3 regions of the Alkalihalobacillus pseudalcaliphilus genome follow, and region 2 is predicted to be linked to each of the others. Evidence: predicted binding sites of a transcription regulator. Region 2 holds the regulator's gene; each other region holds the start of a gene.

Region 1 (11,696 bases), 690 kb from region 2:
AGCGTAAAAGGTTGCTGTAATTGTTCACTTAAAACGGAACCATATATAGCAAACCAAAAAACGATGTTAATGGGATTAAATAAGGCAATGAAGAAGCCAACCTGGTAGGATTTCTTTAATTGCTTGGAATGAGCAGGTTCATTGCTGTGCTTATTCATCTTTGAAATACTTGTAGTGTCCAAACTATTTATCGCCAAATAAATAAGGATGACAGCTCCAAAAGAATACATAAAAAACTGGGCATATTCATGTTGTAAAAGAGGATGAAGTCCCCAAAATATAAGTAGCATAAAACAGATATCTGCAGTTATTCCTCCTAAACCAACAACAAGGCCGTTAAAGAATCCATGTTTCATGGCTCTACGAATAATCTCCACAGAGATTGGTCCAACAGGGGCTGCTAAGCTTATCCCTAAAAGAAGTGAAGAGAAAAATGGGGTCAATGTAAAACCTCCTTCCTAATGATAGTACATGCTCTATGTAATTTAGATAGAACAGATAATTATAATTAAACGTAAACCACGTTAATTAAAGCGACACCTTGCTATGGATCAAAGTTACTCATATAAATGTTAGCTAAATAGAATGATTGAGTGAATTTTCGCTTAATTTTTAGGTTTATCCCTTACATGTCGATATCTTATCTGTATCATCTATGGGAATGCCAAATAAATTTTAAAAAGATGTGTGAGAAAATCAAACAATCTCTGAGCTGTTGTGAAAGGATGTAAATGGAACAATTTATGTTATTTCTCTAGTTACTATCGGGTAGTATAAAAGTAGAACAGCGAAACAACTTAGAAATGGGCATCACCAAATTAAAACTATGAATCTAATTAGGAGGCGTTTTATAATGAGTAAAAAATTCTTGTATATGTTGGCAGCCGGTGCAATTTCAGTGAGTATGTTAGCAGCATGTGGTGGAGATGGAGAAATGGAAGACCCAGCATTAAATGAAAACCCTGAGCTAGAGATGGATGGCGAAGAAGGCGGCGACATGGGCGGTGACTTCGAGTAAAATATAGATTCTTAATGGAAAAAGATGGGGAGTGTTTCCCATCTTTTTTTTTTTGAGTATACTAGTTGAACAAGTCCTCTTTGATTACGTTCCCAGGCAGAGAAAGCCCTCAACATTTATCATAAGCAATGATGAATTATATACCTTTTCCCAATGAAGAATATTTACTGTTAAGTTTGTATAATGAAGTGACCAGTGAGTATGAATTCTCATTCATACCAAAGAAATAAAAGTCTAACTATTCCGATAATGGAGAAATATCATCTTTTTTTGTGAAACTAGTTTTCAATAATTTGATGATGTGTTATTATGCATAAGTGGGTATAATTATTAAATATTGTCTTGGAGGATTTTAAAAATGAATAAAATGAAATGGTCAAAAATTGGTTTAACAGCCGTATTATCAGTAGGACTTTTAGCAGCTTGTGGAACAGCTGATGACAATAATCAAGGTTCAGGTGAAACAGAGGTGGATGAAAATGCAGAAACATTAGTAATGGGGACTTCTGCAGATTATCCACCATTTGAATCTGTAGATATTACAACAGGAGAGTATGTTGGTTTAGATATTGATATTGCCAAACATATTACTAGTGAATTAGGGTATAATTTGAAAATCGAGAACATGGATTTTTCTACCTTACAGCCTTCTTTACAAAGTGATCGTATAGATTTTGCTATCTCAGCAATGAATGCGACCCCTGATAGAAAAGAAAATCTAGATTTCTCTACAGAGTATTATGATGCGATTAATGAGATGGTGTTCTTAGAGGAAGACGGTTATACAACATTAGAAGAGTTAGAAGGTTTAACCATTGGTGTTCAGTTAGGATCTATTCAACAAGATGCCGCAGAGGAGCTTGGTGAGGAGTACGGGTTTGAAGTCAAACCTTTTGATCGTATCCCAGAAACGGTTCAAGAGTTACAAACGGGTCGTATCGCTGGTATTTTAATGGAGAACTCGGTTGCAGCTGATTACACAGAGCGTCAAGATACACTTGCTTCATTTGCGATTGACACTGAGGATCAAGGTGGCTATGCGATTGCCTTTAATAAAGGTAGTGATTTAGTGGAAGAATTTAATGAAGTTTTAGACGAGATGATTGAAAGTGGTTTATTGGAAGAGCTCATTAATGAATGGGTACGTGATGTAGAATAATCCATCACTCCTTTTCTCGTAAACGTAAGAAAGGATGTTTCGATGGATTTTTTGAAGTTTGATCAAATTGTTCCTTATATCCCCTATATTACGCAAGGGGTTTGGGTAACATTATCATTTGTATCAGTAGCTTTAATTATTGGATTAATACTCGGTATTATCATATCTATTTTAAAAATTAGTAGGTATACGATCTTACGATTAGGTGCTGATTTTTATACATCTTTATTTAGAGGAACGCCGTTAATTTTACAACTAGCTATTTTTTATTTTGGATTACCACAAATGGGTATAGATATTACCGCTTATCAAGCAGGAATTTTAGCTTTTGGTCTCAATTCAGCCGCCTATGTTTCGGAAATTATACGTGCTGGTATTCAAGCGGTAGATAAAGGACAAGTCGAAGCATCAAAAGCTCTTGGTGTTTCGAATCGTCATATGATGATAAATATCATTTTACCGCAAGCGTTTAAGAATATCTTGCCTGCTTTATTTAATGAATTCATCAACTTGACAAAGGAATCAGCGATTGTCTCGACCATTGCCGTTACGGATATTATGAGACGGGCTCAAATTGTTAATGCCCAAGTTGGTTTGTATTTAGAGACATTATTATTTGTTGGTCTTATTTATTATACATTAGTAATGGGATTAACCTTGATAGGTCGACTCCTTGAAAGGAGGCTAAAACGCGGTGATTAATGTAAAAGCTTTAACAAAAAACTTTGGAAAAAATGAGGTACTTAAAGGGATCTCTACAGAAATTGCTAAAGGTGATGTCGTCGCTATTATTGGTCCATCCGGTTCGGGTAAGTCAACGTTTTTACGTTGTCTGAACCAGCTAGAAGAAGCGACTAGTGGCCAAATTTTTATTGGTGATATTGAGATTACCAAATCTAAAGTGGATATTAATAAAGTCAGACAAAAAATCGGTATGGTTTTCCAGCACTTTCATCTATTTCCACATATGACAGTACTTGAGAATATAACGTATGCTCCTTTGAAAGTGAAAGGTCAAACTAAACAAGTGGCTCTAAGTAAAGCAGAAGAGCTTTTGGAGAAGGTTGGATTACTCGAGAAAAAGGATACGTATCCTAATCGTTTATCTGGTGGTCAAAAACAACGTGTTGCGATTGCCAGAGCTTTAGCGATGGAGCCTGAGATGATGTTATTCGATGAGCCGACTTCAGCACTTGATCCAGAGATGGTCAAGGAAGTGTTAGCTGTTATGAAGGATTTAGCAGATAGCGGAATGACGATGGCTATTGTGACGCATGAAATGGGCTTTGCTAGAGAAGTGGCTGATCGTATTTTATTTCTAGACCAAGGGTTACTAGTGGAGGAAGCGACACCCGAACAATTTTTTTCTAATCCACAATCTGCAAGGGCCCAGGAATTTCTAGAAAAAGTTCTTTAATATAGGCGAAAAGTCAATGAGACTTTTCGCTTTTTTATACTTTGATTTCTAGTATATTCTTATATATACACGTATAATATAGAATAACTTTGAAAAGCTAGGGTGAATGAATGTGAGTGAAGCATGGAGAAGGTTACCGAAATATCGAATTGGTTATCGGACGTTAAAAACAGCGTTAGGGGCAGGTATATCCATTGGGCTTGCTCGTTTTTTTGACTTAGATTTTTATTCATCTGCTGCTATTATTACGATTTTATGTATTTCTGTGACAAGAAGACATTCATTAATCGTTTCTTGGGCAAGAATATTAGCCTGTGTCCTCGCTTTGTTACTAAGTGCGTCGCTTTTTGAATTGATTGGCTATCATCCTGTGAGTTTGAGCTTATTTCTTCTATTGTTTATACCTCTTGTCGTCGTTTTGAAAATTCAAGAGGGTTTAGTAACGAGCTGTGTTATTTTATTACATATTTATGTGCTACAGGAGTTTTCTTGGACAATTTTCTTGAACGAATTATATCTAATAATTATAGGTGTTGGGGTCGCCTTGTGTATGAACCTTTATATGCCTAGTGATGAGAAAGAGCTTAGGAAATATAGGCGTGAGATTGAAAAGAATATCTCTAACATATTAAATGAATTGGCAACTTATTTACGGGAAGGTAATGAGGACTGGGATGGGAAAGAGATTAACGAGTCTGTTCAGGTGTTAAAAGATGGTCGGCGTTTGGCAAGTAGAAGTATTAATAATCAATTAATAAGATTTGAAAACCATTATTATCATTATTTCCTTATGCGTGAAAAACAATTTGAAGTGATTGAGCGGATGATGCCATTTGTATCCGTTTTACATGCAAATTCTCCTGAGTCTCAAAAAGTGGCACGATTTATTGAAGAGCTAGCTAAAGCAGTAAGCCCTAATAACTATGTAGCCTATTTTTTAGGGGAGTTAGCAGAAATACGAAATGATTTTCGGAAATTGGAATTACCTAAAAGTCAACAGGAGTTTGAGGAACGCTCTAATCTTTCTTATATCCTTTATGAGTTAGAGCAATATTTATTAATAAAAGATCGATTATGGAATGAAGTGGATAAAACTGACCTCAAAGCAGCAGAATAAAGAAACAGATAAGTCGAAAGTAGGTATTAATTTTGATTAGAGGTTTGATTTTATTTTGTACGATGCTCGCATATTTATCACCGATTTGGCCGCTAGGAGTCAATCCGACTGTAGGTGATCCCTATCTGATTATTGATACGGCGAAAAATGAACTGGCGTTTATTAATGAAGGGAAGATTCAAAGCATTCATGATGTTGCTAGTGGACATATCGTTAATGCAACTCCGCTAGGTGAATTCACGATTGTCGTAAAAGCGGAGAATCCTTATTATCGAAAGTTAGATATTGAAGGAGGTAGTCCGAATAATCCATTAGGCACACGTTGGATTGGCTTTGACGCGAAAGGAACCGATGGACGCATTTATGGTATTCACGGAACGAATCATCCAGAAAAGATTGGGCAATATGTGACGGCTGGTTGTGTCCGTTTACCAAATGAAGAAATAGAAGCATTATTTGAGGAAATTCCAATTGGAACAAAAGTTCTTATTACCAATCAAAACTTGGACTTTACCGAACTTGCCAAACAGGCAGGTGCTATGTAAGATTTTAGCAGCGGTCAATTGAGCCCTGCACTCGAGTATGGGAGTAACTTTTATGACGAAGCCCGACTCACTTTGCCGCCACCAGGCAGGACGCGCAGCATGATTTTCGGTAGCGACGATTAACGCTCTATGTTCGCACTTTCATACAAAAGGACAAGGTGCTCATTCACCTTGTCCTTTTAATCATAAGTTGATTCAATTAATTCTCATCGAATGTTAAGGTTATGTTAGAAAAAACTAACTCCCATTAATACGGTCCCAAGTACCATCGTAATAATCATGATATAAATTATAGTTTTTTGGAATTTACGTGGCATGCTAACCCTCCTAAGTTTCACTACATCTATTTTACTTGGAAATGAAGCTGTGTACAAGTGCTTTTCTAAAAATACCATAGTATTAAGAAAATAATCATTTAATGAAGCTTTTATTAGGTGGAAGTACCAACATACCAGAGTAAAAAGAAGTGGTATCCTGTAGGGAAAGCGAAGAAGCACGAGCAAAAGCTGAATCACGGTATGAAGTGCCAAATGAAGTACCAACATACTAGGTATGAGCTTTAGAAAGAGAACCTGTACGAACTTTTTAAATAAAGCACTCAAAAAGATGATCTCATGTTAACTTCGTGGTAAGATCATGAAGTATTTTAATTGATGGAGGAATAGACGCATGATTAACACAGAACGACTATTAAATCAGTTTTTAGAATTAGTTCAAATTGATTCAGAAACAAAATTTGAAGGTGAAATTGCTACATATTTGAAGAAAACATTTACAAGTTTGGGGTTACAAGTAAAAGAAGATGACGCTGCAAGTAAAACAGGACATGGTGCAGGTAATTTAATTTGTACGCTACCTGCTAATCAGGAAGGTATTGATCCGATTTATTTCACATCTCATATGGATACAGTTGTACCAGGTAAAGGGGTCAAACCATCTATAGAAGGAGACTATGTCGTAACAGATGGTACGACGATTTTAGGAGCTGACGATAAAGCTGGCTTAGCGGTTATGATTGAAGCTATTCATTTTCTAAAGGAACAGGGTTTAAATCATGGTGACATACAATTTATTATTACTGTAGGGGAAGAATCCGGTTTAGTAGGAGCTAAGCAACTACAGCGTGAAGATTTAATCGCAAAGTATGGGTTTGCACTAGATAGCGATGGACCTGTAGGAGATATTATTGTTGCTGCTCCCTTTCAAGCTAAAGTTAAAGCTATTGTCCATGGAAAAACGGCTCATGCAGGAGTTGCTCCGGAAAAAGGAATATCGGCTATCACTGTAGCGGCCAAGGCTATCTCCTCCATGCCACTTGGAAGAATAGACAATGAGACAACAGCTAATATTGGTCGGTTTGAAGGTGGCACTCAAACGAATATAGTATGTGATCACGTAGAAATTTTAGCTGAAGCACGTTCGCTTGTTAATGAGAAGTTAGAAAAGCAAGTTTCGAAAATGAAGGCTGCATTTGAAGAGACAGCAGCTTCAATGGGGACAAAGGCTACGGTTGATATTACGATTATGTATCCGGGTTATAAGCGCTCAGAAGGTGATGAAGTTGTAGAAGTAGCCAAACGTGCGATTGAATCAATTGGAAGAGAACCGAAGCTTCTACAAAGTGGCGGTGGTAGTGATGCTAATATTATTGCCGGGATGGGCATACCAACGGTGAATTTAGCAGTTGGTTATGAAGAAATCCATACGAAAAATGAAAAGATGTCAATTACGGAATTAAATAAACTAGCAGAGCTTGTCGTGACGATCATTAGACAGACAACCCAATCATAATGACCCAAAAAAGAGTGCGATTAAGTTGATTATCGCATTCTTTTTTATAATCCCTTTTATAAGACAGACAGCCTCACTTGATTGTAAAACATATAGTAAAAGTCGGGGACATTCCACACAAAAAATGTCTCCGACTTTACTATTTTTGAAGGTCGCACTTGACCTTCTTTTTTATATGATCCTATAAAGTAGGAATCTATGTTGAATTTTGGGACATACTAACCTTTGAACGAATGACTAATGGAAAGTCCTTGATTCAGGGCTTGTTCGACCAAACTCTAAACACTCTAAAATAGTTTCTTCATCTTCACCTAACATCTCAGCTAGTTGAATAATAGATGGTGATTGATAATTTACGAGACGGTAATTTTGAATAGTGCTATGGACATGTTCGAGAAGGTCAGAGTATACTTTTGGTTGACTTGAGTGTGTTACATACATCGACATCAAAACACCCCCAACTGTAATATGAACCTGTCTTTTATTAACCTTAACGTACATATAAAAATAAAGCAATTCTTTATCAGTATTTTTGAATTTTTCAATAATCATTATGTAAGTGTTTCAACATTAATAATGTAAATCCCTTCATTTACCATATAAATTAAAATGTTAGAAAATTCACTGATATTTTATGAGTTATTATTAAAATAAGGGTTCAATTGTAAAGGTTTTGTAAAGGTGAGCATTACATTATTAAAAATGTGTAAATGATGACTAATCTGTGTTTACAGTTATCATAAAAAAAGTTATGCTAATATGCGGAAAAAGAAAAATAACCTCTAGGAGTGGAATGAATGGTTGAAATTAATATCCAAGAGACGATCTTTTATTTTCTTGGCGGCTTAGGGATTTTCCTATTTGGTATTAAATTTATGGGTGATGGCCTTAAAAACTCAGCAGGTAATCGCCTAAGAGAGATTTTAGATAAAATGACATCTAACCCTGTAAAAGGTGTTCTTGCAGGTATTCTAGTAACAATTTTAATACAATCGAGTTCTGGAACAACGGCTTTAACCGTTGGATTAGTTAGTGCGGGTTTTATGACACTTAGACAAGCAATTGGTGTCATTATGGGTGCCAATATCGGTACAACTGTCACAGCTTTTATTATTGGGATAGATATTGGTGAATATGCACTACCTATCTTATTTGTCGGTACAGCATTAATTTTCTTCTTTAAAAAACCGGTCATTAACTACGTTGGACAAGTATTCTTTGGCTTTGGTGCTTTATTTTATGGCTTAGAGCTGATGGGCGGTGCTGTGAAGCCATTAGCTGATTTAGAGGCTTTCTCTACATTGACGTTAACCATGAGTGATAATCCATTGCTCGGGGTTCTAGTCGGAACGGTTATGACGATTATTATACAAAGTTCAACCGCAACCATTGGTATTTTACAAGGATTCATGGCTGAAGGTGCAATGACTTTAGATGCAGCTTTACCAGTTCTTTTAGGTGATAACTTAGGTACAACGATTACTGCTTTATTAGCAGCGATTGGAACCACGATTGCAGCAAGACGTGCAGCATTAACACATGTTGTCTTTAACTTAATAGGTGCAGTCTTTTTCTTAGTACTATTGGTACCATTTACAGCTTTAATTGAGTATCTACAGCAATTATTAAACTTAAATGGGCCAATGACCATTGCATTTGCTCACGGTTCGTATAATGTGATGAACACACTTATTCAATTACCATTCGTAGCTGTCTTAGCTTGGATTGTAACGAAGTTGATTCCTGGTGAAGATAAAATCATTGATTACAAACCAAACCTAAGTCCACTGTTATTAGAGCAATCTCCATCTGTAGCTCTTGGACAAGCTCGTGAGGAAGTAATTAGAATGGGTAACCATGCCGTTGAAGGTATGGAAGAAGCAACTAAATATTTGGACTCAAAAGATAAAAAACATGGTGAATTAGTCTTAATGTATGAAGAAGCTATTAATACCTTCGACCACGCGATAACGGATTATTTAGCTGGTATGTCTGGTCATACTATGTCAACGGCTGATACAAGATTGCATACGGTATTAGTTAATGCCGTTCGTGACATTGAAAGAGTCGGTGACCATATTGAGAATGTGAAAGAATTGGTTGATTACCAGCTATCTAATAAGTTTGAGTTGTCTAAGGAAGCAATGAATGAATTAAAAGAGATGATTAACCTTACGTTAACAACATATAAGGAGTCATTGGAGGCTTTACAATCGTTAGATCATCAATTAGCAGAGGAAGTTCTTGTTAAAGAAGAACAGATTGATAAAATGGAGAGAACATTACGTAAAAAGCACATAAAGCGTCTAAATGAAGGTGTTTGTACAGGAAGTGCTGGTATTGTTTTCGTTGATATTATTAGTAACTTAGAACGTATTGGAGACCATTCCGTAAATATTGCAGAGGCAGTGTTAGAGGAACATTGATACGATAAAGCTGTATGGAAGAATTAACTTCCATACAGCTTTTTTTTGCACAAGATTAAGATATGGTTCCATCTAGCCGTCATACAAAAGTTTGTTCTCAAGTTATGTTCATAAAAGATATCCCTTATATAGAGTAGATAGAACGGTTGAGGGCGAACGGATTTTCGTATAAAATAAAGAGACAAGGATATGGGATGAGAGGTGAGTTTGGATGAGTAGGCGTGTTATTTTCCATATCGATATGAATAGCTTTTATGCATCGGTTGAAATGGCTTATAATCCAGACTTAAAAAACAAACCGATTGCGATAGCAGGCAATGTCGAAAAAAGAAAAGGGATTATTGTCACGAGTAGTTATGAAGCAAGAGCGAAAGGTGTAAAAACAACGATGCCTGTTTGGAAGGCTTTAAAGCTATGTCCGAACTTAATTTTGCTTCCTCCTCATTTTCAAAGATATAAAGAAGCTTCTCAAGCAATGTTTGAGTTGTTAAAAGGCTACACACCATTAGTAGAGCCTGTATCCATAGATGAGGGCTTTTTAGATGCAACCTATTATTTACAAGAAGGCAACCCGATCCAGCTTGCGGAGGAAATCCAAAGTCGATTACTGAAGGAAATGGATTTACCGTGCAGTATAGGGATTGCACCTAATAAATTTTTAGCAAAAATGGCCAGTGATATGAAAAAACCAAAAGGTATTACGGTATTGAGGAAACGGGATATCCCGCAAATGTTATGGCCACTAGATATTAGTGAGATGTATGGCATCGGTAAAAGAACGGTTGAGAAATGGAAAAAATATAAAATTACAACGATAGGTGAGCTAGCTTTGGCGGAACCACATTTTCTTGAACAACATTTTGGTTCACATGCAATCGATTTAAAAGAACGTGCCCAAGGTATTGATAATCGAGTGATAGATCCTAACTCTATCTATGAATTTAAAAGTATCGGACATTCAACAACGTTACCATATGATACGATGAACGAAGAAAAGATTAACAAGGAATTAAAACGATTAGCTCAGTTAGTTGAACTGCGCTTGAAAAGAAAAGGTGTCTGTGCTTTCGGGGTTCAGTTAATGATTCGTTATGCTGATTGGAAAACGACAACGAAAAGTTATCAATTAGACAACCCGATTCAATCTGCGGATGAAATTTATCAAGAGATTAGTAGGCTATTTCTCATTTCGTGGAACAACCAATATATTCGTTTACTCGGGATTAGTACGTATGATTTAGTTGAACAGCAGCATGCCTACAAGCAGCTTGACTTATTTCATTACAAAGAGGAAGAAAAAAAGCATCAGTTAAAGCAAATGGTTGATCAGATGAAAGCGAAGTTTGGAGCGGATGTTTTTGTGAAGACGGATCAATTAAGTAAAAAAGAGGAAAAAGAACCTTCCTATATAAGAACGAGTTTCCAACGTGACTTTTTAGATCAGTAAAGAAGTCACGTTTTTTTTATTGAACATCATAGTAAAGATGTCGATATAAGATATAGCGAGAATGAAGGAGTAAAAGAGATGCAAATACAGATTCCGACTTATCAAACAAGCCAAACAAATGAGCGACAAGCCCAGGTGAAATCAGGTGAGAAGGTCGCAGTCACCGTAACAGAAAAGCATAGTTCCACAGAGGCTACGGTTTTAATAAAAGGAAGAGAAGTGAAAGCTCATTTTCCGGAGGGGGTTCCTAGTCAAACACGTAGTACGGTTGAAGTCGTTGCTGAAAAAGATGGAGTCTACACGTTAAAAGAACTTCCTAATCGTACTTCTCAAAATGAACAAGCTCTAACAAACCAACAACAAGTACCTCATATAAAAGGTAGTCCGGAATTAAAACGAGCCCTAGAAATTTTGCAAGCGAATAAGATTCCGCTCTCTCAAGAGGCCATTCGATCTATACAAACCTTCCTATCAGAGGGGAACGATGCTTCTAATAGAATGGCGACCATTAATGCTTTAGCCCAGAAAAGGCTCGAACCAACCATCGCTCAACTTAGGAGTATCCATCAAACATTACATCAAGGTAATTATAGTGATTTAATTAGTGAGTTAAAGATTAAACCGATATCAGTACGAGAACACCCGGTCATTAGCACGGCTTTGCGTGACCTTTTATCAAGCAGTCAACATCATGCGAATACCGATCGGATGGTCCAGTTACTTCAACAGGTAACACAACAGGCATTACCGCAGCAAAACATGGCGAATATAAAAGC
Region 2 (11,696 bases):
CACTCGTAACATTTGTTCATTAATTGGTGGGTTTTTCTTTAAATATGACATCATCGTCTTTCTAGCGATGAAGAATCCAATTGCGACTCCTGCTAGAACTGCCACTGTGTACCCAAGAATATGCAACCACATATGTCCAACTTCCTCCTTCAGCCTATTAAAACGTTCAAGTTATCTCAACTAACTTGAATCAACCTTTTCCATTATATCTTATGAGAGCTTGTTTTAAAAGTCTATTCTCCTATCATTTCGGAAGATTTTGAAGGAATAAGTGAAATCTTTTAAAATGTCTAACACCAATAATGCTTATTCATGTATTGTTCTTGGCGAATAGGATTTAACCACCCATAATGTTCATGGTTGGTATCAACAGCAAAGTAACATGGATCAAGTCTTCTAAGCACTTCAAAAAATACAGTTTCCGCTTCTGGCCCACCCGTTGCTTTTATCCGTAAATAGTTGGCATGAATGTCTAATATGGCTTCACTTTTTGGCTTGTCTACGTGGACATAATAAGAATTTTCTTGTTCAATAAATTCTTGTTTCCCTTTTATGAGTGATTTTAGTTTCTGTTGAATGAGTAATGTTGGAATTGGTCTTGAGATATATTGTATTTGTCTATCGAAAATACTTCGTTTGGATGTCGCTGCCAATTCGCGCTCAAGAAATAGTTGATATAGCTTGAGTTCTCTTCCGCAATAATGGCTGGCGATGTTTTCTCCTAATAAATATATGTGGTAGTGTCTCATACTTACACTCCTTCCAACCAGCTTTCTATCTATTATAAGTAGATTTTACTGAATTTGCTGTCTGAAGTTGGAGAGAACACTGACTTGTTTTGTCGAAATTGCACTAGTTTTTGTATGAAAGTGGACTTCGGGGCGATAGTTTGTGCCTTGATGTTAGCTGGTCATCCATCTAGCGATAAATGACCTTAGTAGGACAGTGAACCCTGTTTATTCAGGCCGACTCCTGGTGTGACCGAGTTGTAAACGTGCCAACAGTTTGAACAGTCGCCACTACTTTCATTATTGTTGGTGGCGGAGTGAATGGGGCTCCGCTATGGGCGTTTTAGTATGAATGTTAGTGCGAACATAGAGCGTTACTCTACTGAAACTATGTATAGTTAAAAAAACCTCTACACTCAAAATGATGTGTAGAGGTTTTGCTTGATTTTATTGAATGAGCGCTTTTACTTTAGCCACTACGTTATCTACAGTAAAACCGTACTCAGCTAATATTTTGTCTGCAGGTGCTGATGCTCCGAATGTATCGATAGCTAACACATCCCCTGCTAAACCAACATATCTTGCCCACCCTAATGAACTTCCCATTTCAATACCTAAGCGAGCTGTAATATGTGGTGGTAATACAGATTCTTTATAACTCTTTGGCTGTTTTTCAAAACGATCCCAACTAGGCATACTGATTACATTGGCAAAGATTCCTTCTTTTTCCAGAAGACCTTGAGCTTCAACGGCAAGTGAAACTTCAGAGCCAGAAGCTAAAAGAAGTACATTTGCTTCACCACTCGCTTCAGAAACAACATAAGCACCTTTTTCCACACCTTCATATGCTAAGTCTGCTGTCGTTTCTAGAGTCGGTAAGTTTTGACGCGTTAAAACAAGTGCGGTCGGTGTATCTGTACTTTCTATTGCATGCTTCCATGCAGCAACTGTTTCGTTACTATCTCCTGGTCTAATGACTGATAAACCAGGCATTGCACGTAGTGAGGCTAATTGTTCAACAGGCTCATGGGTTGGACCATCTTCACCAACAGCAATACTGTCGTGAGTAAATACATAAATGACAGGCTGATTCATTAGTGAAGCTAGACGTATAGCTGGACGCAAATAATCTGAGAATACAAAGAAAGTCGCACCAAACACCTTTAAGCCACCATGAAGTGACATACCATTTACTGCCGATCCCATTGCAAATTCACGTACACCAAACCAAATATTGCGACCTTCATAATGGTCTCTTGAAAAGTCTCCTAAACCTTTCATATACGTTTTGTTTGAACCAGCTAAATCAGCAGAGCCTCCAAAGATTTGAGGAACTTTGTTAGCAATCGCATTCAAAACTTCTCCAGAAGAAGAACGCGTCGCTACACTTGAACCAGCTTCATAACGTGGTAATGCCTCATCCCAACCTTCAGGAAGTTTGCCGGCCATCGCTAGTTCATATTGAGAGGCTAATTCTGGGTATTTTTCTTGATATGCAGCAAAAAGCTCATTCCATTTCGCTTCTTTTTCTTTACCTTCCTTCTTTTTCTCAGCAAAGAATGCCTCTACTTCTTCTGGTACATGGAACTCTTGCTCATATGACCATTTATAATATTCTTTTGTGCGTGTAATCTCATCTGCACCTAATGGCGCACCGTGTGAATCAGACTTACCAGATTTATTCGGTGAACCATAGCCGATCACCGTCTTCACTTCAATTAATGTTGGTCTATCATCAGCTTTGGCCTGCTCAATTGCTTGGTTGATCTCAGCTAAGTCTCGTCCATCTTCTACACGAATGACCTGCCAACCATATGCTTTATAACGATCTTCTACACTTTCTGAAAAAGAAATATGTAAATCACCATCAAGAGAAATATCATTTGAATCATACAAAACGACTAATTTCCCTAATTTTAAATGTCCTGCTAGGGAAGCCGCTTCTGCTGATACACCTTCCATCAGGTCGCCATCACCACAAATACTATATGTGAAATGATCAACAATTTGATAATCTTCTTTATTATAAGTCGCAGCGAGATGGCGTTCTGCCATGGCCATACCAACTGCCATGGCAACACCTTGTCCAAGCGGTCCAGTTGTAGCCTCTACTCCTGCCGTATGACCAAACTCTGGGTGTCCTGGTGTTTTACTACCCCACTGTCTGAAATTTTTCAATTCTTCAAGAGGTAAATCATAACCCGTTAAATGTAGGAGGCTATACAATAACATGGAACCATGCCCTGCGGATAAAACAAAACGATCACGATTATCCCAATTAGGGTTATCAGGATTATGGTTCATGAACTTCGTCCACAAACTAAATGCCATTGGAGCTGCCCCCATTGGCATCCCCGGATGACCTGAGTTTGCCTTCTCTACAGCATCGATAGAGAGTGTACGAATCGTATTAATTGCTAATTGCTCAATAGTAGTTGTCATTTTATTTCATCCTTTCCTTTAAATCCATTACCTTCGCTTTTTATCATATCGTTTATACACATAAATCACAAGCAATTAAGGTGTTCATAAAAAAATTGATACTGACTCATTTCACTCTATAGAACATATAAAAAGCTGCCGCTAATTATGTTCAGAATAACTAGCAGCAGCCTTGTCTATTTAATGGGTAAACCCTTTGTACGTGTCTTTGCTTTTTTTTAGTGCCTCCGGTGTCACATCATCACCGTTTTCATCGACAACCTTTACGCTGTGTAATTGATTTTTAAATGCCCCTCTAAATGTTTGAATATATTCTTTGCGGAGCTTCTGCTGTTCTAACTGTTCTTCTTTCGATAACCCCGTTGTCTTTGATCTTTTTGATAACTCATTTATACGATTAATCTTGTCTTTCGATAGCATATCATCCACTCACTTTCTTATACAAAACATCCCCATTAAACCTTTAATGAGTGTAGCATGTTTAATTTCATTGATGCAAGCATTAGCGTTCACCTGATCATAAACTATCGAAAAAGAAAATACATACACGTATTTATTCAGATTGTCTCTCTTTTATATATTGTTGATATCTACGGTGCACGGTTGCTTTTGATACATCAAAACCAAACCCTCTTAAAGTCGCTGCAATATCATGAAACGTTAATTCAAGTTGGCGTAAACGAACAATTTCCTCAATCGGTACTTCTTTTTTGGTTCTCCCCCCCGCTTCTTGATTTTTAATATTTCTTTGTGGGTTAAATCCTTTTTGAACGGCTTTTTTCATTCCTCTACTTATCTTCAAATTATGTAGTTTCCGTTGATATTCTTCAACAATAGCCACGATATCTAACACCATATGATCGGCATCTGATAATTCTAATTCTCCATTATGTTGAAATGTGTAAATAGATGTATTATATTTTCTTAACTCATGTAAGATAGCCATCTTGGCATGACCTCTGCCAATCCGTGTATCATCCTGAACTAATACTTGATGAACAGTCTCTTCTTTACATTCTTCTAACATATCTAAAAGTCCAGGACGATCAATGGAATAACCACTTTCAATCTCTTCATATACTTGAACGATCGACCAGCCTAAACGATTTGCATAATCGGTCAGTTCTTCTCTTTGTCTTTTTAGCGAGGTTTGTTGACTTTGTTTATCTGTACTAACTCGACAATATAAAACGACATTAATTTTCTCCATCTTCCTCTAATTCCACCTTTTGATGATTAACAGTAAATTGCGACTTCTGCTCTTCTCTTTTTTCAAATTCAGCATTTGATACAACTCTATCAATTTCCTCTGAAGATTCTATTACTATTTCATGTTTCTCTAATTCATCATTAGTCAATAGTAAAGTAAAGCACATAAACATTAAAGTCAAAAAACCTGTACAAACAATCGCCCACTCTTGCCCTGATAATCTTTTCATCCGAAACACCTCATTTATAGAATGTACGTTCGCTTTTATCATAAATGAGAACAACTGTTTGTGTCAACCGTTTTTTAGAACTTATGTTTGCATTACATATGTTCGCATGGTACAATTTAGTTACGAAGGAAATATAAGCGAGGTGACAGCTCATGACAAAACTATCAAAAAGGCAACAAGAAATACTAGATTATATTAAAGTTGAAGTACGAAAAAAAGGATATCCACCTTCAGTTAGAGAGATAGGCGAAGCAGTTGGACTAGCTTCAAGTTCCACCGTCCATGGGCATTTATCTCGATTGGAAAAGAAAGGGTTTATCCGTAGAGACCCTACTAAACCTAGAGCGATTGAAGTATTAACTTTGGATGATACGATGGTGGAAGCCAATCAAGTGGAAAGAAAAGCAAATTATATTCCGATTATCGGGAAAGTCACAGCAGGTCTTCCTATTACAGCCGTTGAAAATGTTGAAGGTTATTTGCCTTTACCTGAGCATTTAGCAGCTAATGAAAATACGTATGTACTCGTCATTGAAGGAGATAGTATGATTGAGGCTGGTATTTTTAATGGAGATATGGTTATTGTGAGACAGCAACAAACCGCCAATAATGGCGATATCATTGTGGCGATGACAGAAGATGAAGAAGCAACCGTAAAACGTTTTTTTAAAGAACAAGACTATATTCGTCTACAGCCAGAGAATGCGACCATGGATCCTATCCTATTAAAAAATGTTTCCATTCTCGGGAAAGTAATTGGTGTGTTCCGCACGATCCATTAATTTGTTTTTTATGAGAAAAAGCCTTTGGAACCCAAAGGCTTTTTCTTTTAGTTCATCGCTATACGTCTTCTGTTATATTGAAACATGATAACAGAGATTATGAATAATAATACCCCAAGCAATAGCCATTGATAATGAGAAGTGGCTGTATGTGGTAACGTCTTTTTATTATTGTCACCTGTTCCTCCTGTTCCTCCCCCATCAACTTCATCATCTTGATTTTGTTCACGATCTTTTTCCTTATTATGATCATTCCCGTTTTTCTCCTCTTCATCCAGTTGTTCCTTGTCACCTTCTAAAACTGTAAAAATAGAGAAGTGGTTTGTCGTTGCTGTAACACGCTCACTATCAACGCTACTTGATGGAAGAACATCCCACTGTTGTTTCTTTTCATTCCAATGATAAACAGCTAGATTCTCACTATTTGTAACGGCATCAGCAACGTAGGTGAATGATAATGTAATAGGTACGTCAAAAGTTTTGACTAGGTCTTTTCCTTCTTTAATTATTAACTCGTACACAGTACTTGGTGTGCCTTCCGTATATACCAGCTGATTTATAAATAATTGAAAGGACTGTTCACCTGTAAAATTCTCGAGCGGGATCAAAAGAGTTAAACCGGTTGAGATGAGTTCTAACGATACTTTTTTTTTCACTAAAAGCCTCATTTGCTCAACTGTAAGTGAAAGAACCAGTTCCTCTGATTCAACCGAACTTAAATCGACGATGAGCGTCGCACTTTCAGCAAGCATGTCTAAGTTCTCTGAGCTAATCGTAGCCTCATGCCCACTCATTTTGATATCCGCTATTAAGAAATCAATAGGCTCCTCGGGATGTGGTTTAGGCTCTTCAGGTTTTGGTGTTTCTGGCTTTGGTTCTTCCGGCTTAGGATTCTCAGGTTCTGGTTCTGGTGTCGGTTCTTCTTCCGGTAATGAGCTAATCTCAGCAATTCTACCTTCTACGTGATAGGCAATCGGTTCATGGAATGTTTTGACAAAGGCAATCAATGCCTCCAAATCCTCTGGGCCAGTTACCATATTTTTCGCATATTGACCCATTAATCGATATTTATCTCCATTTGACTCAGCCATATAGTTATTAGTTGTTACCGTATACGTTCTACTCTCATCAATCAAAGAACCATCTAGTAACATAATATCGACAACTTCATCGCTCGTTTGATCCCACGTATAATGAAAGCCTGCTATACTAAAATCCGGGCCATAACTCGTGATTTGTGCGTTTAAGATTTCACGTAGTTCAGCTCCGGTTACTTCAAAGGTTACTAAGACATTGTTAAACGGTACGATATTAAACAATCGGTTAAACGTTATTTCTCCTGCGGGGAGCTGGTCACGTATTCCGCCACCATTCATTAAAGCAAAATCACTTTTCATCTGCCATAACATGCTATCAGCAATTAAATTACCAAGTGCCGTGTCACCATCATTAGAATAACCACCAACCATATCAATTGCTGCATGCCCTACCACTTCATTTAAAATAGGAGCTACACGGTTTTCATAGTCTGCTAGAATTGCTCCAACCGCTGGTTCAGGTTCGATTTTAGCTTGGTCGACATAGATGATCTCCGCTTCCTTTTCAACTATATCTCCTGTTACAGGGTCTATGGTTACGTCAACCGCACCAAATGCTTTTCCATATTCATAAGCTTGAACAATCAAGACATCGTCAACCATCGCATTGACAATTTGATGGTTATGCCCGGCAAAAATTATATCTACTTCATCATCTACTTCTTTGGCTAGATCTGCTGCTGGGCCTACCGCTGTCTCACCTGACTGTGTGGCAGCCATATGGGCAAGTACGATAATCGCACGTACTCCTTGTGCCTTTAATTCTTCTACAGCGGAATTCACAGCTTCTACTTCATCAGTAAATTCAATATCTTTGATGCCATCAGGGATAACCATATTAACCGTATCGGTCGTATTAACACCGATAAAAGCTACTTGCTCGCCTTCAACCTCAACAACTTCATAAGGCGGAAGGAAATGCTCACCACTTTCTTTATCCAAACAGTTTGCACAAAGCAATGGGAAATCCATGCCCGCATATCCGGGAGAACCTTTACCTTCAGGATGATCTCCACCCTTGACAATTCTCATTAATTCTTCTGTTCCTTCATCAAATTCATGATTTCCAACCGTGCCGAAATCAAAGCCAATTTCATTCATCATTTCTATCACAGGCTCATCTTGAAATAAAGCGGAAACAGGTGAACTGCCACCTATCATATCTCCTGCATGGACGATAAATGTATTCTGATTACGTTTTGACCATTCATTTAAATAGGCAGCCACATAATCAAATCGACCTACTTGTAATAATTCTTCTCCAACCGTTACCGGATAAGTTTGATCTATTTTTCCATGCAAATCATTGACACTTAATATTTGCATGGAAATGAGTTCCTCATCCGGGATGATTTCTTCGCCCGCTTCTACATAACCATTAGCTTCTGCTTCTTCAACCGATGCAAAGAAAATTCTTTTATCTACAGGGACCTGCTCCCATTCATTCGGTTCAACATACGTTTTTGTATCCGAGTTACCGACATATCGATGTAGACCATTCCCTGTTTCCCTTGCTCTAAATTCAAAAGGCATCTCTAATAATGGATTTTCGGGATTCCAAATACCGATTTCTGCATCCTTTGCTTTGCGAACAGTTTCTTGATACAATTCATAATCTTCCGCGTCACCAACCGGCCATATAAAATATGTAGTTGCATAACCAGCCCTCACCATTTCTAAGTTGATATTTAATCCATCACTTTTACGTACAATTTGAGCTAAAAGTCGGCCATACTGGTCTGTTGCTTCTGGCCCAACTAATACTTCAACTTCATCACCCACTTCTAAAAGTTCTTTCATGTATTCTGTTGCTAAATCACCATGATATTTTTGATTTTCATCTAACTCGTTCTTGATAGATTGATACGTCTCTGGTGTATCCATATTAAGAAAACGTACAGCTGTTGCCCCTAAAACAGGTGTAGCTAAGTGAATCGTATCGCCATCGGTAATTCTCGCTACAGTTGATTCATATTTTCCTTCTGGATTTGGAGCTTCGGGTTGTTCATCTAACAACGTAAAATCATTGCTTGAACGTGGCAATAGTTGATACGTATTATATTGACTTAAAATACCTGTCACAGAATACCATGATCCTGTTGTGATATGCTCAATGGCACCCGTACCTTCCATCACTCGTACCGTAGTTCCGACAAAATTCTCATCGATTAAACTTACATTATAACCTCCACCTGCTGGGCTATCAGGTATATGTTGAATAAAACCTTCTACTTCAACTAATTGACCTTCTAATGGTTCGGCGATAACAGGATCATTTAAATCGCCTAAGTTTAATGAAATCGGTTCTGGTAAAGGATGACCTGCTGATATCTTGGTCACTCCACTTTCAGTTGGGACCACTTCTAATAATCCGTTATACTCAGTTAAATGTCCTCGAACTTCAACAAAATCCCCTTTTTGTAAAGTAGGAAAGTTTGATTTATTAAAATGAAAAATATTAATACCTGCTGTCTCGTCTTGAATATACGTTGCAAACTGATTTCCCGAACTAATCGTATCTGTATCAACGGTCACAACACCTTGAACAATTACTTCTGTATTCATTGATAATTGTCTTGCTTGCTCAATAGAAATGTGTTGAGGGTCTTCAGGCGGTGCAGGCTCATTCGTATATTCTATTATTTGAAAGCCTGAAGCTGATCGTAAACCTGGTACTGAAAAATACGGTTCTAAATCTCCAGTAATCTGTACTTTCGCATGATAATTCTCTGGGTTATCTACGACATTTAAGCCATTTCTGACCTGGCCGGTTGGTAGTTGAATAGGCAACATCTTTCGTATATCCGTCTCATCAGGATGTTCCGCAATGGCAACGTTCGTTTTTGAAGTAAAAGGTGGTGCTAACGTAAAGTTGTTTTGGCTTGCCACTGTGCCAACTATGTAACCTTCTACTGTCGCTCTCCCTTGATTATGTTCAATGGCTTCTGTTACTGAAATAACTCCATCCGCACTTTGTGCTTGTCCTTGCCAAGCTGGCATTACACTAGTGACTGTAAGTAGCACAATCAAAAACACACTTAAAGCTCGTATAAAACGGTGATTGTTCATTCATTTCCCTCCTGTAGACTGAATAGTCGGATTTTTCACTGTAGATCAAGAACTAAACCCTTTATCACAATAATAAAAAAATCCTAACAAGGAAAGAATACCACTTTTTCTCAAGGAAAAGATTAACGTTATGTAAAAATAAGGTTAAAGTATGAAAAAGCATTGAGAAGCTTTAAGACTTATTGTTCAATTTATCGACAAAATCATAGGCCTTTTTCTCAACTTTAGTAAGGCTATTTCACAATAGCAATTACCTATGAGGATAGACCCATTGAGTTGAGTGTTTTGTAGGTCAAGTTCACTTGAGAAATGAGCACCACCCATTTAACTTTCAAATAAAAATAGAAAAGAACTCCTTACGAAAAGGAGTTCCTCTTTTACTTCGTATTCTTCTGTTTACTTCTTAGTGCCAAACTAAAGATCGTTGTCAGTAATAATAAGCCCGCTACAATGATGAGAGCATAATCAATCCATTTTCCAAAGCCCCAGTCTACGACAAGTAAGCAAAGTAAAACTAATACAAAATTTAATCCAATTTGAAAGTTTTTCATTTTGACTTATAGGCGATTTTTCTCGCCATCCTTCCTTTCATCTTCATCATGCCTTTATTATAACATCTTATTACGTAAGGATAGGGTTTAAAACTATAGAGACGATAATTCTCTACAAATGAAAAACTTGGCTTCTTTTAAATTTCTTTGGTAGAGGTTCGAACAATCAATTCTGGCTCGTAAAAAAACGATTCAATCGTTGTTTGATTTCGTTTATGACGATTCTCTACTAATCCGAGAATCATTTGAGCTGCATCGGCACCCATTTTCATTTTTGGGTGAGCAACTGTCGTTAGCTTCACTTCGGAAACAGTCGCCAAAAATGAATCATCATATCCAATTATTGAGAGATCTTCAGGTACACGTATTTTATGTTTTCTTAACACATCTAATAACTGAATAGCCAGTTCATCATTATAGCAAACTAATGCAGTTGGCAACTCTTGATTCGTTTGCAAGACTCGCTCTAGCTCTTGATTTGGCTTACCTATCTTATCTTCTGACGTATAACTAATCAAATTAGCAGGATGGATTGGTATTTGATAATCACGGTGTGCTTTAATATAACCTTTCATCCGTTTCGTACCTTGTGAATCATCCGTTTTAAAAAAGCCCACAATATTCGTATGCCCTAGCTTAATTAAATACTCCGTTTGAATGTATCCGCCTCGCTCATCATCAAGCATTAAACAAATTGGCTCCAATTCATCATAAGCCGCATTAATCATCATATAAGGAATGTTCATCCGCTCAAAATTGAAATAATAGTTTATATTCGGATTAGAAAAAGCACTTTTTGTAGGTTCAACAATTACACCATCAATGTTTTGTGTGATAATGGTTTCAAGAATTCTTTTCTCATTTTCAATATCATTATTTGTACTATACAAACTCACCTGATATCCCCGTTGGCTTAAATACGATTCCGCCCCTCGAATAATGGATGGGAAAATATAATCGGAGATATACGTTGTGATAATAGCAATATTTTTTTGTTCATGATTCTCTTTTTTGATCGCTGCTTGCCGATCCGCACAAAAAGTACCAGCTCCTTGCTCGCGGTATAACCAGCCCTCGCTAACAAGTTCACCGATTGCCACACGAATTGTATGGCGACTGACATCAAATTCTCTCATGAGTTCATTTTCCGAACTTATTTTTTGATGGGCAACATACGTACCATCAAATATTTTTGATTTAATAAACTGTTTCACCTTACTATATTTTGTCTGCATGTCTCGACTCCAATTCACAAACGAAATCTATGATAAACACTTCAATTTTAAATAGGAAGCTTTTTACCTATGTACGGAAAATGTGTAGATTGTTTTAGATTCATATAATTCTCCTTTTTTTAATACGACAGAAGGAAATGTGGGGTGATGAATCGCATCTGGATGCTTTTGCGTCTCTAAACATAAACCGATATATTTTTCTGCCGTTCTATCACCAATTTGAAGTGTTGAAGATATATGATTACCTGTATACAACACAACACAAGGCTCGGTCGTCGTTACTTCCATAAGCCTGCCACTACTCTCGTCAAGAAGTTGAATCGGTGAGTCTTGTCCTTCATTTAAGATAAAGG
Region 3 (9,092 bases), on a different contig from region 2:
TTTCAACCTCCATATGCTTTGCTAACTCAAACCAACTCTTCATTGATATAATATCTTTTTCAGTTAAACGAGTTTTTATTTTTTTGTCTTTATCATAGACAGTCAATACAATTTCTTTCTTATCATAATCCATCGTAAATGAAGAAGAATGATCGTTTTCTTTCATTATTGACACTCCTTTATGACACATTTTATGGATACATTTAATTAATCATATTAATTCAACAAGCTTCATCCCCCAACATTCGGCAATGAATTCAGCATCCTTTTTTTCGTAATCCACGAAAATATAAGCATAGTCACGTTCTCTGGTTAGGGTGTAATGAATTCCTATACTTGAATCATTGGCAATATAGTTATAAACAACCTCTGGTAGTTCTCCTTTGACTTTAGAAGGGATTAAGTGACTTGAACGAACAATATATTCCTTCATGAATTAAACCTTTCTTATTGCATTTAATTTGGATACTATTCACTTAATCCCCTTACCTCGAAAAACAACAACAACACTCGGGAAAGGTGCTGAATTTTTACTATCGCCAAATTTCAGCCTTCCTTTGATAAACCGAATCTCGCCCTTCAAACAATATTCATGAAACCACTTGGTATCAGTCCTAGAAGGTAGCAAACAAACAACCGTAGCCCCTTGAAGAGATGATTCATAAGCCTTTTCGATCCAGTAGCCAATTTTTCGACCATAAGGTGGATTCATCCAGCAAGTACCTTCCCACTTTTGGGATAACCCATCATCTTGGGGCGAAAAATACTGTTCGCATTTCTTATCTGCTTCAGTTGCACAAACATCTACATCAAAGCGGAATTCCCTATCTAACTCATTAAAAAATGCCTGGGGAGTTTCCCACTTGTCAGTTGAAGAAGTAAACATCCCTTGATTTAACGACAAACTGATTCAACTCCCTTCTCTAATTTGTTTCCGTTCTGCAATCGTCATTTTAAAGTGATTTAATAATTTTTTAAATTCAATCGCATATTCAATAGCTTTCATTTCGCAAGTTTGGCAACCACATGCAGGGCGATAAACGCCCCATGCATGTACTTCCGTTTTTAATACATGTTTTTTACACGTTTGCATATAAAGGTCACTTCCCCAATGTTTATTTGACCCTTACGCGTTCACTTTTTATGACATCTAATACTTTTCCATCTTTCCAGATGCAAGCATATTCCCCGTGTCCGCTTGTCGGGCCATTAAGAATTGTCACTTTTCCATCACTCACAACGACCAGTTGATTTTGTGTCACATCAATCTCAGCAGTTAATTTTGTTAAATCGACTGCAATAACACTATTAGACATGTCATCGCCTCCCAAGCGTGGTATAATAATCTTGTTGAGAGATATTATGGTCCACTTTCTAAGGAGAGTGGGCTTTTTAAAATAACTTCTTCACCCTTTTTATTGTCTTTCTTTTAACAAAACCGCTGCTAACTCTTTTAGTACCTTTTCCTTGATTAAATGCTTTCGAAATCTCAATTGTTTCCTGAACTACATCCACTAACGTCTTCAATACTCCCATATCAGTAACCCTCCGCAACTCTAACTTTTGAAATGATTGTGAACTGTTCAAATTCATCTTCGACTTCTACCCACTTCATACCTAACTCACCAAATTGATCAATGACACCTTGCAACAAAAAGAGATAGCTATTCAAATCGCGTTTGTAATAAAGAGTGGTAGCTTCTTTTAAAACATACATGTAGTTGCTATAACTATTTAAATCAAAATCAGGTGAATCAAAAGATATTTTTAAAATGGATTGCTTTTCATAATTAAACTCAATTCCGATTGAAAGAGCTAAAGAGAGCACATTCGTGAATAATTTTAAAGGAGCATCATCACCATCACGAATAGCCACAACTAACTTCGTAAAACTCTGACAAAAGCTTGTGATTTTATCCGATGCTTTAAACTCTTTTTGGGTCATAGTTGGTTGGTTTTTCTCTAATTTTCTTTGCATCTCAAAAAGCGACTTTAATTCAACGACTCTTTCTTTTTTCAAAATATCAATCGTTTCTGATACACAATCTAAACATAAGTCGATATTAATGCGTTTTCCTGTAGCTAAATCGGTTGATTTCATCCCCGTGGCTACTAATTTATTTACGTGTCTGTTGCAAGTTGGACATATCATGTAATCACCTTCCGCTCTAAATATTCAATGACTTCAATATCGAAATAAATTTCTGACTCTTTTTGATAAACCTTGATGATGATTGGCTCTTGTAGATCTCGTTTCTCAGCAAGTATCTTAGCAACGGTATCAAAGTCGTTTTCACTTACTCTCCAAGCTGCTACGGCAAGATGCTCCCATAATTCGCAATTATGACTTTGCTCTTTGCAATCGCCTTTATAATTAATTTCTTCAGGCGATTTTGCTTGATCAGGTATGCAGACTTTGAGATAACACCATGGCTCCTGTTGGTTAGATTCCCTCGTCCACTTTGCTCTTGTCTCATCAAAAGTCGGTCTTAACAAGGATAATTGCTCAACCATAAGTCCTTCATCCTCTTATACTTTTTCTTTGCTTTTGGTACATTCGCCATTCTCTAACTAACTCAGTTAAGCTCATATGAACTAAATCTGCATCAACCTTGTCTTTCATCTTAAAAATTAATTGCTGTCTCTTATTCTCGTATGCATCTAATAGCTGCCCCATCCAATCACCCCTCCCCCATTAACATTTGCTCAAATGCTCGATTCTCTTGCTCTGACTCGGCATCACGAACTTTTTCGTTTGGCATGGATACTGGATAAGCCATTTTTCTCACTCTGCTTTCGACCCTCCCCATAGGATACAGGGATGGTCTTGTCAATTCCTCAATGGTTAAATTTGCGGTAAAAATAGTGATGAGCTTGTTATTCATTCGATGATCAAGTAGTTTGGTCATCATGCCCTCTTTCCACTTGTTTTGGTCATTGTTTCTACCACTCGTTTCTTCAACGCCAATGTCATCAAGGATGAGTACTTGTGCGTTTCGGTACATATCCATAACGTTTGCTGTCGAAAATTTAGAACCTGGATTCCACGTGCTCTTGATTTCATCAAACAAGTCTGAAACAGTACTATAAACGGGTACAAGCGCATATTTTTTAAATAAGGCATTGGCTAAAGAAAGTGCCAACCGACTTTTCCCACACCCCTTAGTCGGACTGTGAAAATATAAACCTTTACCATCATTCTTAATGCTCTGAAATTTCACGATGTATTCCCCTACCATTTTCTTAGCGTAGGCAGCCCGTGCACGTTCATCTGGCTGATTGTATTTCGATAGGTCAAAATTATTTACAGTAGCATCTAGGAAAGCTTCGGGAATTCTAGAACTCTTTAAGGTGTTCTCAATTTCTTTTTTTCTTTTCATTGCTTTATTACACAAGCACTCTTCGTAAATGACATGATTGGCTGTAGCTTTTTCTTCTGGTGATAAAAAATGATATAACAAATCTTCTTTATGCATCCAACCTCTACCATCACATAAGTTATGTGGACAATCAGAAGTCGTATTCAGAATCCGGTATCTGTCCATCTTCCCCGACAAGATATTGCTTTTCTGTTCTTCTAACTCCTGCATTTGCTTGGCTAGATGTGGACTTTTCGCCATCAACCTTGCCATTACGTCTTGAATACTGTTCATGCTCTCCCCTCTCCCTCTGTGCATCCTGTCTAGCTATTATCGTGTCATATTGCTCGATTATGTATTTTTCGCAATAGCTAAACGAATGAATCGTAGTCTTACCTTTCCTTTCCAAAAAGAAAGCTTCTAGCAACTGTATTGCTTGTTCTAACGGTACTGCTTTGAGGACTCTAGCAATAGATTGATAGTCAAGAGCTTTTAGCATGACGCCTTTTGCTCGAAGCTCGATGAATCTATTTCCTAATTTGTCCACGTCATCTTCTTTTTTAGTAGTAATAGTAGTAGTAGTAGTAATATCTGGTATTGGTTTGTTCATATTGAACACATCGATCTGTTCATTTTGAACACATGCATCTGTTCGTTCTGAACAGATGGACTGTTCATTTTGAACACATGGACTGTTCACTGATTTTTCTAACTTCGGATAGTTAACTGAATACCATTTTGTCTTGTCGTAACCTTTTTGATTAAAGTTGTCGACAAGTAGCAACTCTTCCTTCTCCAGCTCGCTTATTGCCCTGCGAATGGTACTTATACTCCAAAACGGAAATTCTTCTTGCCACTCTTCGTAAGTCTTATGAAACCAAGTTCTCCCTTTCATCGACTTAGTGGACTTCTGTAACCAATAATGAGCTTGTTGGAGAACTATGGCTTTATTCAGACCAACATTTACAGCCAATGATGGTAAGACAAGTAGTGGATATTCATCTAATAAATATTGTTTTCTCATAGCTACTCCTTACGACTCGCCAAATTTGGAGAGTGCCAATTTTGAATAAAATCAACCGCTGCATCATAATCGGATCTTTTGATATCTCGATAGGATGTAATAAGGAACTTGTCCTTTAAGTCCTGATAAAGTCTTGCAAAATACTTACGCCTTGCCCCAACAGTTATTCTTGGATATAGGCTATGAACAGTCACAGATACTAATTGTTGAATTTCCTTTTGCTCTGCTGCAATTAATGTTGCATCTACTTGTAAACTGAGTAATTTATGCTCATGGTTCCGACTCTCCAAAAAATGGCGAGTCCTATTAAATTCGTTGATATAGCGTTCTTTAAATTCCATTGCTTTCTCGCCCGTATAACCCATAGCAAGCATTGAAAACCCATCAAAAGTTACCGTGAACATGGGCATCAAACGCCCTTGCTTGTTCTTATATTCCGACTCTCCAAAATTGGCGAGTCGGAAACTTTCAGAACATTTTAATGAACGAAAATCTCTCAAAACCTTGTCGTGTCCTTTGTTAAAGGCATGTGCAATGGTTAAAGAATCTGTGACCGCCTTATCGCTACTAACAAAGACCAGGTTGCTTTTGCTTTCTTGTAGTTGCTGCATAAGTTCTAAATCCTCCTTCTGGCTCGTCCTTCTTCTTGCATAAGACAAAACCATTCTTTACTTCTATAAAATCCATTTCAGGATGATTGTGCTTTAAATATGATTGTGCATATCTCGAATGATTGAAAGACTGGTAGATAACAGGTAAAGCGAATTTATGATACATCCAGTCCACTACCTTTCCCACACCAGTTAAAACTGATATAATGTACTTGCTGAGGTACCTTATGCCGTTACTGGTGTGAGGTTCTTTTTTGTTTCCTTCAAAAATCTATTGATATGTTCTGCTTTGATGTTCAGACGTTCAGATGCTTTGTTAATCCCTTTTTCTTTCCCCAAAGCTTTAATGTGCTTATTTACAAAGAAAACTTCTTCATTGGTTAGACTAACTTCTTTGTATTTGATGCTTAAAAGCTCATCTCCCAATTGCATTAATTCAGCCCCTACAGGACACGCTTTACAAACACTTGACTTCTCTTTACGTTCTTTAGCAGGAGCTCTTTGGCACCCTAAGCAATTCGCAAATATTTCATTGATTTTGTTGATTACTTGATAACGTTTCAATTAACTCACTCACCTTTCTTTCTGTATCAGTTGATTCAAAATATACAGTTATGATTTCTGATAAAGAGTTATATTCGTCCATTACTTTTTTACAATCAGCCAACAAATTCGTAGAATCGGAAAATTTAATAGCCATCTGAACATATTGAGTGACATGACGATGATATGAAGCTTCAAGTTCTTTAATTGCAAGATAGGCATCATCATTAAAGCTCAAAGCAAGATAAGCATCACCACCAAGCCAGCGAAATTTATCTACAAGTAATCCAAGTAGCATTTTTCCCTGTTCATCATTCATAACAAACACCTCACATTCAATAGTTTCTTCTTGCAATCATCCCCATTGCCGTCCTGCTACCTATCCAGCGTTTCACCTGACCGTTAAAGCTGAGACCATCCAAACGACTGCATAAGTCAATAACTAACGTTTGAGCGGCTGCTTGCACATCTAACAATTCATCAATCGTTGCTTCAATATGGTCAATTTCACTGTCTGATAAAACTGAAAATGGTTTCGAAAAATTAATCTGTTCCATGTGTTCTTTAGCTTCCTTAATCTGTTGTCGAATCAAGAAGGCTAATGAAGCAGGATGGTGTTCCACTAATGGTCCGTTAAGGTATGGTGTATAGATTCCTCCTGTCGCTAAACTATGAAGCTCCAACGTGAATTCTGCATCGTTTAAGCCTGCACAGTAACTAGGCCAATCCTCTTTTACAATCGCCCTACCACCTGTTTCGTGGTTAGCTACTCGTGACCGTGAATATGAAGTTCTAGTTGCCAGTTCTTGCTGTGTCAAACCTGTGCGTTTTCTACTTTCCGCAATTTGTTCACCTAATGACAATTGATTTCACTCCTTTGTGACACTTATAATATTTAATTGTTTCAAACGAGTTGATAAAGTTAAATTGAGCCATTTTTTTCAAGCCAAGAAAGAAGGAATTTTTTAGTTTCTTCCGCTGGGAAGTACCATTTCTGACCAATCTTAAATTTCGGGAAATCAGGTTCATAGAAGAATGTATTTAAGACTGTGCCCCATGACATACATGTTCTACGAGTTAATTCCTTCGTGTCCCAAAACAACTTTTCTGCATCAATTTCCTTGATCTTCTCTTCAATCTTGTTTAGATACATTGTCTTAACTTCTTGCTCATCAATTTGAACATCAATCATTCTTGATCTTCCTTTCTTGAGAAATAGTCGCTATCCCGTTACATCTATTTTACCAATTTAAGCAATTTCCAATTTGGCTTTACAAATGGGGTTATACTCAATTGAAAAATGTGTATTTTAGAATTTTGAATTTCAAACGATAGCAAACGATATAAAAATTAGTAACGAAATGGAAATTATCTTAAATAGCTTGTCAAGCTTTTTTACTCGACTTATGATTTCTTTGAAAGATATCTCTAGAATCCATATCAAAAAATTTTGAAATCCTTAAAAGTAAATCAGCAGAAGGCGAACGACCATTTTCTAGTTCAACAATAGTTTGTCTTGCAACGCCAATTTGTCGTGCTAGTTCTGCTTGAGTTAAGTTGTAACCATTAGTCTTTCTTAACGTTCTTACACAGTTAGTAATCATAGGTTAGTCACCTCCTTTTGCTTTTCCAACTTCGCGTACTGAGTAGCGCGAAGCTAAAAAAATTTGTTCTTTCTGTACTTTATACAAGTCAGCAATTTGAGTTGCTCTTTCTTTACTGACTTGTCTTTGGCCATTTTCAATCTGAGATAGGTATCCTGCGGAAATCCCCAACTTCTTTGCTGCAGTTTCTAAAGAAAGCTCTAAACTCAACCTTGCAATCTTAGGAGAATTAATCACTATTATCACCTCTTCACTTTGCATAATGCGTTGTTAATTTCAATATTACTATTCAAAACGCAAAGTGTCAACGCATTTCGCAAAGTTTTTTCGGATTTCTTTATTCTTCGCATTTCGCAAAGTATAATTGATGTAGATAAGGTGGGGATTTATGTGGATAAAAAAGAATTTGGAAAACGTTTAAGGATATTAAGAAAAACTAAAACGGACTACACTATGAAAGAGTTTGGGTTAAGATTTAATTTAGCCGAATCAACTATTTCTGGTTACGAAAACGGATCACGTATGCCTGATGCAGGTATCATTAATAAATTCGCTGACTTTTTTGATGTTAATACAGACTACCTTCTTGGTAGAACGGACATTCATAATAATATTGAATCTCAGGAACAACAACTTGATAATAAAATTGAAGAAGCAATGAATGATCCTGATACAGAAATTTTCTTTAAGGATTATCTAAATGCTCCCGAAGAGAAAAAAGCTGAACTTAGAAGATTTTTTAAATACATCATTGAAGACGAAAAAAAAGAAGAATAAAAAGCATACCAATATCATTTGATGTGCTTTTTTATTTTACTCTAATATCAATTTATTCATTATTTTAACTTTACATAACAAACATATGTTCTTATAATTGGATGTAACAACTATGGAAATAGGCGGGTGGAACTATGATTAGTTATCAAAGTACAAAATTAGAAGATACAATCGAAGAACTTTTAACTCGGATTGATGTTACTGCTCCCGATGCATTAGATATGTTTTATATTGCTGAAGCATTAGATATCAAATTGACAACTCTAGCGCTCAGTAGTCAATTAGTAGTGTTTAAGGGAGTTCCTTGTATCAATATTTTCTCCAACCAGTCTGCTGAAGATATGTGGCAAGATTTCGCACATGAAGTCTGCCACTTTTTGACCCAATACGGAAACCAAACCAGCATGCCTGAACTATTTCTAACTTACCAAGAAATGAAGGCAGACAACTTCGCTTTACACTTTTGTATACCAACATTCATGTTAGCTCAAATTGAATTACCAGCTGAACGTTATAGGGCAATTAACCTTGTAGCGAATGAATTTAATGTAACCTATGATTTCGCTAAAAAGCGATTAGAGCATTTTGAACGTCAATTAATTGGTACAGAATTACAAGTTAAAGTTAATTCACAATATAAAGCGACTATGTTATATAGAAAGCAAATGAATTGTGATTACGTGTATGAGAAGGGTAATAAAGCTTATATGATGAATTATAATAAGGGATTAGTCGCAGTCATCGATGGAGGGGAAAGTCATGTCTAAACAAATACCAGTAGTAGGAAAAGGTTATACAAATGGATTCTTTGTAGTTGATTTTCAAGATGAACTTCAATGGGATTCATTTATTGAAATTTCGGATTACCATACTGCCATGTATGCGATTCAGTTAGATGATGATGGATTGTCCGCAATGGGTATTAATGCTGGCGATTACTTGTTATTTCAAAATTATTATTATGAATCAATCCGTGAAAAAATTGTATTAGTGAGGAGTGAAGAAAAGTATATTATCCGATTAGCTACCAATGTAACACCTGATACCTCTGTTTTTACTGTGCCAGACCATATATACCCACCTATGGAGCTTATGAGTGAGAACATACGGATAATAGGCGTTGAAATAGGTTTTATCAAACAACATGATAATTTAAAAATTATAAATTTCAGTG

The links. The regulator LexA, encoded in region 2, represses DNA repair genes until DNA is damaged. The targets are predictions, from matches to a motif close to CGAACATATGTTCG.
Region 1: PQ479_RS03965 (DNA polymerase IV) is a predicted target of LexA. The motif match lies at 9,627-9,640, and genes of this name have one in related genera.
Region 3: PQ479_RS17440 (ImmA/IrrE family metallo-endopeptidase) is a predicted target of LexA. The motif match lies at 7,997-8,010, and genes of this name have one in related genera.

Annotation. Positions count from the first base shown of each region.
Region 1 is NZ_JAQQWS010000001.1:818,433-830,128, reverse strand. It holds gene PQ479_RS04020 (LysE family translocator) at 1-443, opposite strand, end outside; gene PQ479_RS04015 (hypothetical protein) at 854-1,018, shown strand; gene PQ479_RS04010 (transporter substrate-binding domain-containing protein) at 1,377-2,177, shown strand; gene PQ479_RS04005 (amino acid ABC transporter permease) at 2,220-2,879, shown strand; gene PQ479_RS04000 (amino acid ABC transporter ATP-binding protein) at 2,872-3,594, shown strand; gene PQ479_RS03995 (aromatic acid exporter family protein) at 3,707-4,711, shown strand; gene PQ479_RS03990 (L,D-transpeptidase) at 4,774-5,256, shown strand; gene prli42 (stressosome-associated protein Prli42) at 5,484-5,573, opposite strand; gene PQ479_RS03980 (M20/M25/M40 family metallo-hydrolase) at 5,926-7,047, shown strand; gene PQ479_RS03975 (hypothetical protein) at 7,285-7,494, opposite strand; gene PQ479_RS03970 (Na/Pi cotransporter family protein) at 7,845-9,473, shown strand; gene PQ479_RS03965 (DNA polymerase IV) at 9,685-10,920, shown strand; gene PQ479_RS03960 (hypothetical protein) at 10,999-11,696, shown strand, end outside.
Region 2 is NZ_JAQQWS010000001.1:131,862-143,557, reverse strand. It holds gene PQ479_RS00700 (YneF family protein) at 1-132, opposite strand, end outside; gene sirA (sporulation inhibitor of replication protein SirA) at 291-749, opposite strand; gene tkt (transketolase) at 1,176-3,170, opposite strand; gene PQ479_RS00685 (DUF896 domain-containing protein) at 3,351-3,590, opposite strand; gene PQ479_RS00680 (YneB family resolvase-like protein) at 3,724-4,371, opposite strand; gene PQ479_RS00675 (hypothetical protein) at 4,367-4,609, opposite strand; gene lexA (transcriptional repressor LexA) at 4,762-5,391, shown strand; gene PQ479_RS00665 (DUF6359 domain-containing protein) at 5,439-9,557, opposite strand; gene PQ479_RS00660 (hypothetical protein) at 9,935-10,108, opposite strand; gene PQ479_RS00655 (GntR family transcriptional regulator) at 10,246-11,343, opposite strand; gene PQ479_RS00650 (aldose epimerase family protein) at 11,407-11,696, opposite strand, start outside.
Region 3 is NZ_JAQQWS010000010.1:115,156-124,247, reverse strand. It holds gene PQ479_RS17535 (hypothetical protein) at 1-166, opposite strand, end outside; gene PQ479_RS17530 (hypothetical protein) at 212-433, opposite strand; gene PQ479_RS17525 (DNA N-6-adenine-methyltransferase) at 473-904, opposite strand; gene PQ479_RS17520 (hypothetical protein) at 911-1,093, opposite strand; gene PQ479_RS17515 (DUF3954 domain-containing protein) at 1,116-1,316, opposite strand; gene PQ479_RS17510 (hypothetical protein) at 1,393-1,536, opposite strand; gene PQ479_RS17505 (hypothetical protein) at 1,538-2,101, opposite strand; gene PQ479_RS17500 (hypothetical protein) at 2,149-2,514, opposite strand; gene PQ479_RS17495 (hypothetical protein) at 2,522-2,677, opposite strand; gene PQ479_RS17490 (AAA family ATPase) at 2,682-3,239, opposite strand; gene PQ479_RS17485 (hypothetical protein) at 3,511-4,383, opposite strand; gene PQ479_RS17480 (Rha family transcriptional regulator) at 4,386-4,994, opposite strand; gene PQ479_RS17475 (hypothetical protein) at 5,220-5,558, opposite strand; gene PQ479_RS17470 (hypothetical protein) at 5,524-5,856, opposite strand; gene PQ479_RS17465 (helix-turn-helix domain-containing protein) at 5,873-6,400, opposite strand; gene PQ479_RS17460 (group-specific protein) at 6,460-6,729, opposite strand; gene PQ479_RS17455 (helix-turn-helix transcriptional regulator) at 6,923-7,141, opposite strand; gene PQ479_RS17450 (helix-turn-helix domain-containing protein) at 7,145-7,375, opposite strand; gene PQ479_RS17445 (helix-turn-helix domain-containing protein) at 7,532-7,918, shown strand; gene PQ479_RS17440 (ImmA/IrrE family metallo-endopeptidase) at 8,053-8,685, shown strand; gene PQ479_RS17435 (hypothetical protein) at 8,678-9,092, shown strand, end outside.